2 regions of the Bacillus sp. NPDC093026 genome follow, and region 1 is predicted to be linked to the other one. Evidence: riboswitches for the same ligand, from Rfam matches in the RefSeq annotation. Region 1 holds a riboswitch; the other holds the start of a gene.

Region 1 (5,442 bases):
TTTTAATTGAATGACCACAATGGCTGCTGAAAACGCAGCATTCACACCAATACCAGTCAAAATCAGTCGCACAGGTGTAATTCCTTTTTTCCACGCTAACACATAAATTAGAAATGCGGCAAACCCTGCACCTGCAAAAGCGAATAGCGGCAACACAAAGATGGCGAAATCCCCCAAGTTTGACATAGAGCCTTGGAATGAAAAGATAAACAGAACAACTGCAAAACCCGCACCCGCATTCACACCAAGAATGCCGGGATCTGCTAGACCGTTTTGAGACACGCCCTGCCAGATTGCACCTGACACAGCAATCGAAGCGCCAACGAGTAGGGCAATGACCATTCTTGGAAGCCTGAATTCAAACAAAACAAGTTCATCCATTTCACTTCCAAATCCAAAGAGTGTTTTCAATGTATTTATAGGAGAAATCTGGATTTCTCCAGTGTTTAAGCTAATGAGAAACACGATCATGATAGCGAAAAAGATCCACCACATGGTTCGTTTAAATTTCTTTTGTTTTGCCTGTTGCACCATGTCCATCTAAATTCCGCTCCTTTCACGTCTAGCCAAATATAAGAAGAAAGGAACGCCTATGATCGCTGTAATTGCGCCGACTGGTGTTTCAAATGGCGCATTGATGAGTCTTGCCACAATATCTGCATAAATTAAAAGAACAGCCCCTAAAATTGCTGAGCATGGAATAATCCATCTATAATCGACCCCGACAAGAAAACGCGTAACATGAGGAATCACAAGCCCGATAAAACCAATAGAGCCTGCGACCGAAACGGCTGCACCTGTCAAAAGAATGACGACCAATATCCCAAGTACCTTGACTATTTTCGTGTACTGTCCAAGCCCTTTTGCTAATTCATCACCTAAACTGAGGACGGTGATCGAGCGGGCAAGCACCATGGCGATGATGAAGCCTAAAATCGCAACAGGAATGATGACCTTTATATTGTTCCAATTCACACCTGCAACGCCACCAGCGTACCAGAAGCTCATATCCTGAGCGACATCAAATCGAATGGCAATGGCTGAGGAGATTGAGCTAAGGAGTGTGCTAACTGCCGTACCAGCTAATGCTAACTTCACTGGCGTCAGTCCACCTTTTGAAAGAGTACCGACACCAAAGACGAGGCTTGCACCAAATGCCGCTCCAACAAATGACCATAAAATGAATGTAAATGAAGATTGGGTTGGGAAAAAAGCAAACGCAATGGCGATCGCAAATGCGGAACCATTTGTCACCCCCATAATTTCAGGAGATGCGAGTGCGTTCCTGGTCATCCCTTGCATCATTGCTCCCGATATAGCTAGAAAGGCTCCTACAAGTGCTGCTCCAACCGTACGCGGCAATCTTAATTCCCTGATAATTTGATGAGATGTTTGATGTTGATCAAAATGAAAAACGGCTTCCCATACAGTGTGTAAGTGTATATTTGCCGCTCCTAACGATACTGATAAAAAAAGACCAAATGCTAAAGCAATAATCCCTAAGATGACAACAACTGCTGTTCCAAAGGGCTTTGTTACTATGTCAATCGCTTCGTCTTTAGTTGAAAGCTGTTTATTTGATTGTGCGCCCAAAACCAGTCTCTTCCTTTCCATTCACTTCTCTTCCTCATTAATGATAATGATTATCAATCTCGGATTATAGTATATCACTTTCTTCTCTTTTTGAAATCCTATTATGATACTTTTTCTTCAGTTCCATTTAAAAAAACAGGATTATTTCATCATTTTCACATGATGAGAGAGAAAGCAATGCACTTTTATTGATTTCATGTTAAGATAATAGTGATATTGATAATCATTATCACTATTAAGCGGATAGGAAAGAACTTTGGGAAAAACGAATCGTTCTCCTTGCAGAAAGCTACTTTGGAGGTCTCAAAACACTTCAGAAGACCACTGCCGCTGCAACTGATTCCATATTTAAGACTCTTTCTATAAACACAATTGCCATCATACATACGTTAAAAATAAAAAAGATTGTAGAAAAACAGGAGTTTCTCTACAATCTGACGTTTCTCCAGTTTTTTGAGAAATGTCTACCTATTCCGTTTCTTTTGCAAATCCTTTAGACATGAATGGATAGAGCAAGATGCCAATTAAGAACAAGCCAATCCCGAGACCGAATGTTTTGAAATCTGCTGTGCCTGATATAATCACCCAAGTGGAATATCCCATTGCGACTAGTGCGATGACACCGTCTCTTTTGCGATTTCCTTTTTGAATATCATACGTATCACCTTGCATGATCACCTTAAGGCTGTAGATCGACGACACGATATATGGAATTAAATAGGCAAGTGTCGCTGATGTCGTTAAAAAGGTAAAAGCTTCATTAATGGTACGTGACATCACTGAAAAAATGAACAACTGTGACATGATATTTGTGACAGTCAAGGCAAATGCAGGGCTTCCCTTTTTATTTGTTCTCGCAAATACCGCTGGGAAATCTCCTGCCTTCGCTGCTTGATATGGCACTTCTGAACCGAGTAGAATCCAGCCAAGCATAGACCCAAATAAACAAATGATGGCAAGTAGTGCCATGACAATTCCACCAGCCGGTCCAATAATTAGCTGAAGCACATCCACAAACGGTTTATCTGAGCTTTGTAATTGATCGTGCGGAAGTACACCCATTGTAATAAGCGTAATAATCATGTAAATCGAAAGGGCAATCAAAAGACCTGTAATCGTTGCACGCTTGACATCGCGCTGAGAAGAAGCTCTTCCTGATAAAATCACAGCTGATTCAATTCCAATAAATGCCCATAACGTGGAGATCGTCGCATGATGAATCTGGCCACCAAGTCCAAGCATCCCTTCCCCTTTGGCCGCAACCTGGAAGTAATAATGCTCAAATAATGCGGTCTGAAAAGCAAACAAGCCTGCCACGATAAATAGGACAAACCCAAGCACCTTTGAAAATGTCGTAATAAAGTTTAATTTACTAGCTACACTTAAGCTCGTCACTAAGATTGTATGTGTTCCCCATAACAGAAGTGTACATACAATAAAGGTCATGAGTTGCCCGAGTGTAATGGCTTCTTTCCCAAAGGTAAATATCACTGTCTTCACTGTTAAAATAGGGAAAAATGTTGTTAAATAACCAGTAAGGCTAGTAATGATGGCAACATTACTAATCCAACTGGCAACCCAATACCCCCATACCATTGTAAAACCAGCCGCTTTTCCTTTCTTCGGGTCTTTAAAAAGCGCCCTTGCATAACTTTGTGGTCCAGCAGTAAGATGCGGCTTATGAATGGATAAATGCCCAAATACAAGCGCAATCATTAACACACCGCCGCCTGTTACAAGCCATGCCATCGTCACACCTAAAGGACTTGCATGCTGTGCGAGCGTACTTGGTAGCATAAAGATGCCTGAACCCACCATATTTCCGACGACAAAAGCCGTCAATAACCAAAAACCCCATTTTTTTGTCTGTTCCATTTCCGTACCTCCGTTTTATTCTCTTTGGACCAGACCCGGCAGTATCTTTGTCGATATATTTGTGAAGCAATGATTTGCATTCTTTATGTTCGTTAAGGGTCACTTTCTTAAAAACAAGCATGCCCTTTTCTTATCATCAGAACATAAAAAAAAGCCTGAACAAAAGTCCATGCTTTTCAAAACATACACCTTGATCTCCGGATAGCCCTCCACGCTATTTAGACGTGGCAGTCCTGCATTTATTCAATGCAGACCCAGCATAAAGAAAGTTGGAGCTCTCTCTACACTTCGGCGCTGATGCCTTTTTTCACATGATCAACGATTCCATCTCTCCCATGTGTGACTCATCATCCGCGCAACCTCTACCTCACTGAGACATAGCGTGAGGATTTCTATTCACTTTTTACTACACGAAGATTATCAAACATTCTCACATCTGTCAAAGGGAAAATCATAGAAAAAAGGACAGAGAACCTTTTCTCCGCCCTTTTTCCTTATTGATGCTTGTTTTTCTTCTTTTGTACAGCTTCCTGCAAAGGATCGCCTGCTAGTTCTTTGCTTGCTTCTTCTAACAGCTGATCAACTTGCTGATGATCTTTTTCATTTTTCGCCTTTTTATCCTTTTGGAAAAATGACATCACTGCTTCACCCCTTTTCATAATATCCCATTGCCTGTTTAATTTGTGCTACTGGGTCATGCATTATACAAAGAGGCATACTCATCATTCATCCTGAAAGGTTTTTCTCATTTTTTGTAAGTATTGAAGAAAGGTCTTTAAGTCTTCCTCTGTGAAGTCTGACATCATATGCTGAATCACTTTGCCAAAAACACGTGTATGCTTTTCGTAAATGGCTAAGCCTTTTTCAGTGGCTTCTAAACGGACAAGTGAATGGTCATGCTTGTCCCGTTCTCTTTGAATGTATCCCTGTTCACATAATTTATTGAGTGCAATAGAGGCTGCACCTGGATTCAAAGAGAGCCTTTGTTTCAGCTCTTCGGCATGAGAAACTTTGCCTTGAATCAAAATAGAGAGGGCATAAATTTGCGGAGGTGTGATATCTTTTTCTAACTCAACTAACTTACGGTTTAACTTACGGCTGACTTCATAATGTACGAGAACAATTTCTTTTAAAATGTCTGCATTACTCATCCGAATCGCATCCTTATCGTTAATGTCATAATGACTTCATTCTTATTATAGAGTGTTTTTCTAATCCGCCAAAGATTTTAACCTTCTTTCTTTAAAAATAAGCCTTGCTGAATGAATTCACGCTTGATATAGTGAATACTTGAACTACAGATAGAACAGGAGTACGCATCATGACAGGAAAAACACATATCATGGGCGGAGTTGCCGCCTGCTCAGCCGCCGCCTACTACTATGGATATGATCCTATCACCATGACTGCTGCTGGATCAGTAGGTGCTCTTATCCCTGATCTTTGTCATACGAAAAGTAAAATCGGTAGGAAATTCCCGCTTCTTTCAACACTGATTTCTAGTGTTTTCGGTCACCGAACCTTTACACACAGTTTATTATTTATGCTGATCATTTATTTGATTGCGACCACATACATTCCAAATGACAGTCTACGATTCGGTTTACTTGTCGGCATAGCGAGTCACCTTTTACTTGATGCAGGAACAGTGAATGGTATTAAATTCTTATTTCCGGCTACGATAAAAGTACGTCTCCCCTTTTATGTCAAAACAGGCAGTACAGGTGAACAAGTCGTCCTAGCTGCCCTCACAATTGTCACTTGCTATTATATCGCCGTCATTTACGGATTACCCGTCCCATTTCAGTTCTAAGAGAATGAAAAAAGTGTTTTGCCAAAAAGGCAGGATATGAATTGATCATTCCTCATTTTTTTAGTAGTTTTAAGATAAGTGTTTTTGCCTTGAGCTGAATACAGAATGGTGAGGAGCTACATACATGAAAGCGTTTTTCAAAGATCACTGGTTTTTAGTGT
Region 2 (5,442 bases), on a different contig from region 1:
GCGTAAACAACCAGTTTCTTAAGTAACTGAAGCGAGACGTGTTGTATTTTGCCGTAAAGGCTATGTACACGCCATAAACAGCATGATAGATGAGCGGCAAGAAAATAACAAACAGCTCAAGTGCATATCTAAATGGAAGTTGTTCCATAAAATGTGCAGCTTTGTTAAACGCCTCTGGTCCTCTTGTCGCAAAGTGGTTGATGACCAAGTGCTGTACTAAAAATAGACCAACTGGAATGACGCCAAGCAAAGAATGCAATCTCCGATAAAAAAATTCTTTGTTCCCCGACATTACTTTACCCCCTAGTAAAAAAAGTGCAGTTGCTTGAAAATCGCCTTACCCCCGCTTCTTTCAAATGTAAGCACTTTATTCAAATTTATTGACAATTTCATTTTACTCCTATGTCAAAAAAGCGTCAAGAAACCGCGTACACAAATTAAAATTTTCCGAAATTTAAAAGATTTAAATCAAAATTCGTTTTTCTACAATAAGAATTTATGAGACTTCTAGGAAAAATTCTGTCATCATCTGCCCACATAAGTTATAATAAATTGTTGAAAGAGGGGAGCCGTACAATGAATAAATACGAATCTAACTTAGAACAACTAAAAGAAATTGAAGTCAATGGGTTTGCCTACGAGCTGATACGCGAAGTTCTGCTGCCTGACATTCTTGGTCAGGATCATCCATCTATGATGTATTTTGCGGGTAAGATGCTTGCTCGTAAATTCCCTCAAGAATCATGGGAGAAAATCCCCGAATTTTTCCATGATGCTGGATGGGGTACACTCACCATCATCCATTCTAAAAAACAGGAAATTGAGTTTGAGCTCGAAGGTCCACTTGTATCAAATCGACTCACCTATCAAAAAGAGCCTTGCTTTCAAATGGAGGCTGGTTTCATCGCTGAACAAATTCAGCTACTGAATGAGCACATTGCTGAATCTTATGAACAAGTCAAAAAACGTGCTGAAAAAGTCATTTTAACCGTTAAATGGGATTTAAAAGACCCTTGCTAACATGTTGATGAAAGGCGAAGACTTAAAGCGAGTCACGCCTTTTTTATGTTTCTTCATCTATCATAGCATACATGCAAAAACGGTTATCCGCAGAAAAAACATCTACCCCGCTACGCTGGAGTAGATGCTTCTTGTTCATTTTTACTTTCTTGGTATGTTGCTTCGTATTCACTGGGTAACGGTCTCAAATGCACCGTCAAAATGAGGCCTACCCCAATACATGAGATCCATCTCTTTTTCTGTTTTATGAATGAGCGGCTACACTCACTTTTGACAATTCAAACGCATCATGCAGTGCTTCAACTGCTTTGACCATATCATCACGGCTGACAACAGTTGATACTTTGATCTCTGACGTACTGACCATTTTCACTTGAATATCTTTTTCAGCTAAGACAGCAAACATTTCGGCAGCCACCCCTGGATTTGAGACCATGCCAGAACCAACAATGGAGACCTTGGCTAATTTGCTTTCTGTCTCAATCTGTTCATAACCTAATGCACCTTTGTATTCTTCTAATACTTCAACTGTTTTAGAAAGATCATCCGTTTTCACAGAGAAAGAGATTGACGTTTGATTTGTGCTTGTGACAGATTGAATGATGATATCGACATTGATATTTTGCTTAGCGAGTGTAGTAAAAATTGTAGACAGTGTCGTCAAACCGCTTGAAAGCCCGCACACAGTGACACGTGTAATCTGATCTTCAAATGCAATTCCTCTTACGACTAAATTTTGTTCCATGGATGATTCCTCCTCAATGAATGTACCCGCTTCATTTTCGATACTAGAACGGACCTCTAATGGGACTTGATAATTTTTCGCAAATTCAACCGCTCTCGGATGCAATACACCTGCTCCTAAATTGGCAAGTTCGAGCATTTCATCATATGAAATTCCTGCAAGCTTACGTGCTGACGGTACATAACGCGGATCTGTCGTAAAAACGCCTGGTACGTCTGTGTAAATATCACATTTATCCGCTTTTAATGCGGCAGCAAGTGCCACAGCCGTCGTATCCGATCCGCCTCGACCAAGTGTTGTAATATGTACATCGTCTGCAATCCCTTGAAATCCTGCAACGACGACTACTTTTCCCGCACTTAGCTCCTTTTTTACTCTTGTTTCATCAATCTCCACGATTCTTGCATTTCCATGCACCTTCTCGGTTTTCATTCCTGCCTGCCAGCCCGTAAAGGAGATCGCATCATAGCCTTTTGCCTGTAGCGCCATCGCTAGTAAGGAGATCGTCACTTGCTCCCCAGTCGTCAAAAGCATATCCATTTCTCTTTTGCTCGGGGCATCTGTTAGTTCTTTGGCAAGGTCTACAAGTACATCGGTTGATTTCCCCATTGCGGAGACCACAACGACCACATCATGTCCAGCCTTGCGTTCAGCAATTACTCTATCAGCGGCTCTGCGTATTTTTTCGATCGTGCCAACGGATGTACCGCCAAATTTTTGTACAATTAATCCCATGTATATCACCCTTTTTCAAAAGATCACGTGCGAGAGAAGAGACAAGAAACGACTTGAGACTGCTTTCTCACTGCATACAAAAAAGCAATGAGAGTACAAATCTCCCATTGCTTTAAATAATCATCAAAAGATGCGTAAAAACAATGAGATAGCTCTCCAAGAAAAAGATTCTTGACAGCTCTACATTTCTTCAATGTAAAGCCAGCAAATAAAATGAGTGGATTTTATTCACTTCGGCGACGCTCCCCTTTCAGCCCTCTTCCTAGATCCCATCGACCTCTGAAGGCTTACTCTTGAAGTTCGCACCTCTATCTTCACCAAACAACACGTACATTTATTCAATTAGTCACATCTTAACAGACTTTTGGAAAAAGTACAATCTATTTTTTTAATGCCTCTGCTAAAAGTTCCGCTGTTTGTTTCGGAATACCAATCTCTTGAAACTCTTGAACAGAAGCTTCTTTCATCTTTTTCACAGAGCCGAAATGCTTGAGTAACTGTTTTTTACGTTTTTCTCCGATACCCGGTATATCATCTAAAATGGATTGAAATGCATTTTTTCCTCGCAATTGCCGGTGAAAGCTAATGGCAAATCGGTGTACTTCATCTTGGATACGCTGCAATAAATAGAAGGCCTGACTGTTTCGTTCTAGTGCAACAATTTCAAGTGTATCTCCCATCATGAGATTTGACGTACGATGTTTCTCATCTTTCACAAGCCCTGCAACCGGAATGGACAGATTCAGCTCATTTTCCAGCACGTCTATGGCAGCGTTGATCTGCCCTTTTCCGCCGTCTATTAAAATCAAATCTGGCAGCGGCAATTGATCCTTTAACACACGTGAGTAACGTCTTCTGATCACTTCACGCATGGAAGCATAATCATCCGGTCCAGCAACTGTTTTTATTTTGTATTTGCGATATTCCTTCTTATATGGCTTCCCATCCTGAAAGACAACCATGGCTGAAACAGGGTCTGCCCCTTGAATATTTGAGTTATCGAATGCCTCAATCCGATATGGCATGTAAATATTCAGGGCATCTCCAAGCTGCTTGACAGCACCAATCGTCCGTTCTTCATCACGCTCAATGAGTGAGAATTTTTCCTTGAGGGCGATTTTTGCATTTTTGTGTGCAAGCAAAAGCAAATCCTTTTTCTTTCCCTTTTTCGGCTGATGAACAGATGTCTCAAGCAATTGTTCGATCATCACTTGGTCCACGCTGTCTGGCACCAAAATTTCCTTCGGTAGAAAATGATTATTCTTTGCATAAAACTGTCCCATAAATGTTAAAAATTCTTCCTCTGGATCTTGATACATTGGGAACAGACTAACATCACGTTCAATCAATTTCCCCTGTCTGATAAAGAAAACTTGAACGCACATCCATCCCTTATCATAGGCATAGGCAAATACATCTCGATCTGATAGGTCACTCATCGTCATTTTCTGCTTTTCCATCGTTGAGTCGATATGAGCGATTTGATCTCTCAATTCTTTTGCACGCTCAAACTCTAAATTTTCAGCAGCTTCTTGCATCTTTTCAGTTAATTCTTTTTTTATTTGCTGATGGCCTCCGTTTAGAAATCTTGAGATTTCATCAACTAGCTGCTTATTGGTTTCTTCAGAAATGTCATACACACAAGGTGCGAGACATTGACCAAGATGATAATAAAGGCACACACGGTCGGGTAATGTCGCACATTTTCTCAACGGATACAAGCGATCTAGCAACTTTTTTGTTTCCCTTGCTGCCTGAACATTTGGATAGGGACCATAATAGCGACCCTTATCCTTTTTTACATTGCGGGTAACGATCAGCTTAGGATGGCGTTCATTTGTAATTTTGATAAAAGGATACGTCTTATCATCCTTTAGCATCACATTATATTTCGGATCGTACTTCTTAATTAAATTCAGCTCTAATATAAGTGCCTCAATATTAGAAGAAGTCACAATATATTCGAAGTCTTCGATTTCACTAACGAGCCGTTGCGTTTTGGCATCATGTGACCCAGTAAAATAAGAGCGCACCCGATTTTTTAATACTTTTGCTTTCCCAACATAAATGACTGTATTTTGTCTATCTTTCATTAAGTAACAGCCCGGTTGATCAGGCAAAACTGACAGCTTTTCTTTGATCAGTTTATTCATATTTTCATCCGTCCTTGTTTTCCTCTTTCACTCCTTCTAGTGTATCACGAACGTTTGTTTTATACCATATTGAAAGAAAAGCGGCTCCTCGTCTATCGAGAACCGCTTTTAATCATCCTGATGTAAAAAATGCCGATAAAATCAACATTGATTTTATCGGCATTGGTCTGTTTAAAGATGTTTGTTGACAAGCTCAGCAAGCGCTTCTTTCGGTTTAAAACCAACAGAAGTTTCCACAACTTCTCCGTCTTTTAATACAAGAAGTGTCGGGATGCTCATGACGCCATATTTACCAGCTGTTTCTTGGTTTTCGTCTACATCAATTTTGACAATTTTCATTTTATCGCCCATTTCTTGATCAAGCTCTTCAAGAACTGGAGCAATCATTTTACAAGGTCCGCACCATGGAGCCCAAAAGTCTGCAAGAACGACACCTTCTGCAGTTTCTTGTGAAAATGTTGCGTCAGTAGCTTTTACGATTGCCATTATTCATTCCTCCAATGTAAATTATGCTTTTTAGTATAGCATCTACCAATGTGACTTGCGAATGAAATGCTTACGCCTCGTTTATCATCAAATAGGATTAAAAAACAAATCGAATAATCGCACCGATGACAACAATTGCACCGATAATGATGAGAATCGTTCTAAGCATATGAATTAACTCCCTTTCAGCTTCATTTATAGATTATCATGCCCCAACATTCTTTCCATCAAACATGTGAATATGTCATGGGGTCATGTGGAGTGTCAACATCACAACTGACATTGGGGGGAGATCAATTGTCA

What was found. A riboswitch is a leader RNA that binds a small molecule or an ion and turns the genes downstream of it on or off. The one in region 1 is predicted to bind lysine.
Region 2: another riboswitch for lysine. It lies ahead of ACIQCE_RS10930 (aspartate kinase); the one in region 1 lies ahead of ACIQCE_RS07870 (amino acid permease).

Annotation. Positions count from the first base shown of each region.
Region 1 covers NZ_JBIVPN010000002.1:583,080-588,521, reverse strand. The annotation lists gene ACIQCE_RS07880 (FecCD family ABC transporter permease) at 1-540, opposite strand, end outside; gene ACIQCE_RS07875 (FecCD family ABC transporter permease) at 541-1,593, opposite strand; gene ACIQCE_RS07870 (amino acid permease) at 2,062-3,468, opposite strand; lysine riboswitch at 3,663-3,841, opposite strand; gene sspJ (small acid-soluble spore protein SspJ) at 3,963-4,106, opposite strand; gene ACIQCE_RS07860 (MarR family winged helix-turn-helix transcriptional regulator) at 4,191-4,619, opposite strand; gene ACIQCE_RS07855 (metal-dependent hydrolase) at 4,790-5,281, shown strand; gene ACIQCE_RS07850 (LTA synthase family protein) at 5,406-5,442, shown strand, end outside.
Region 2 covers NZ_JBIVPN010000004.1:18,984-24,425, forward strand. The annotation lists gene ACIQCE_RS10920 (succinate dehydrogenase cytochrome b558 subunit) at 1-292, opposite strand, end outside; gene ACIQCE_RS10925 (YslB family protein) at 577-1,020, shown strand; gene ACIQCE_RS10930 (aspartate kinase) at 1,265-2,500, opposite strand; lysine riboswitch at 2,642-2,819, opposite strand; gene uvrC (excinuclease ABC subunit UvrC) at 2,881-4,653, opposite strand; gene trxA (thioredoxin) at 4,825-5,139, opposite strand; gene ACIQCE_RS10945 (alpha-N-arabinofuranosidase) at 5,384-5,442, opposite strand, start outside.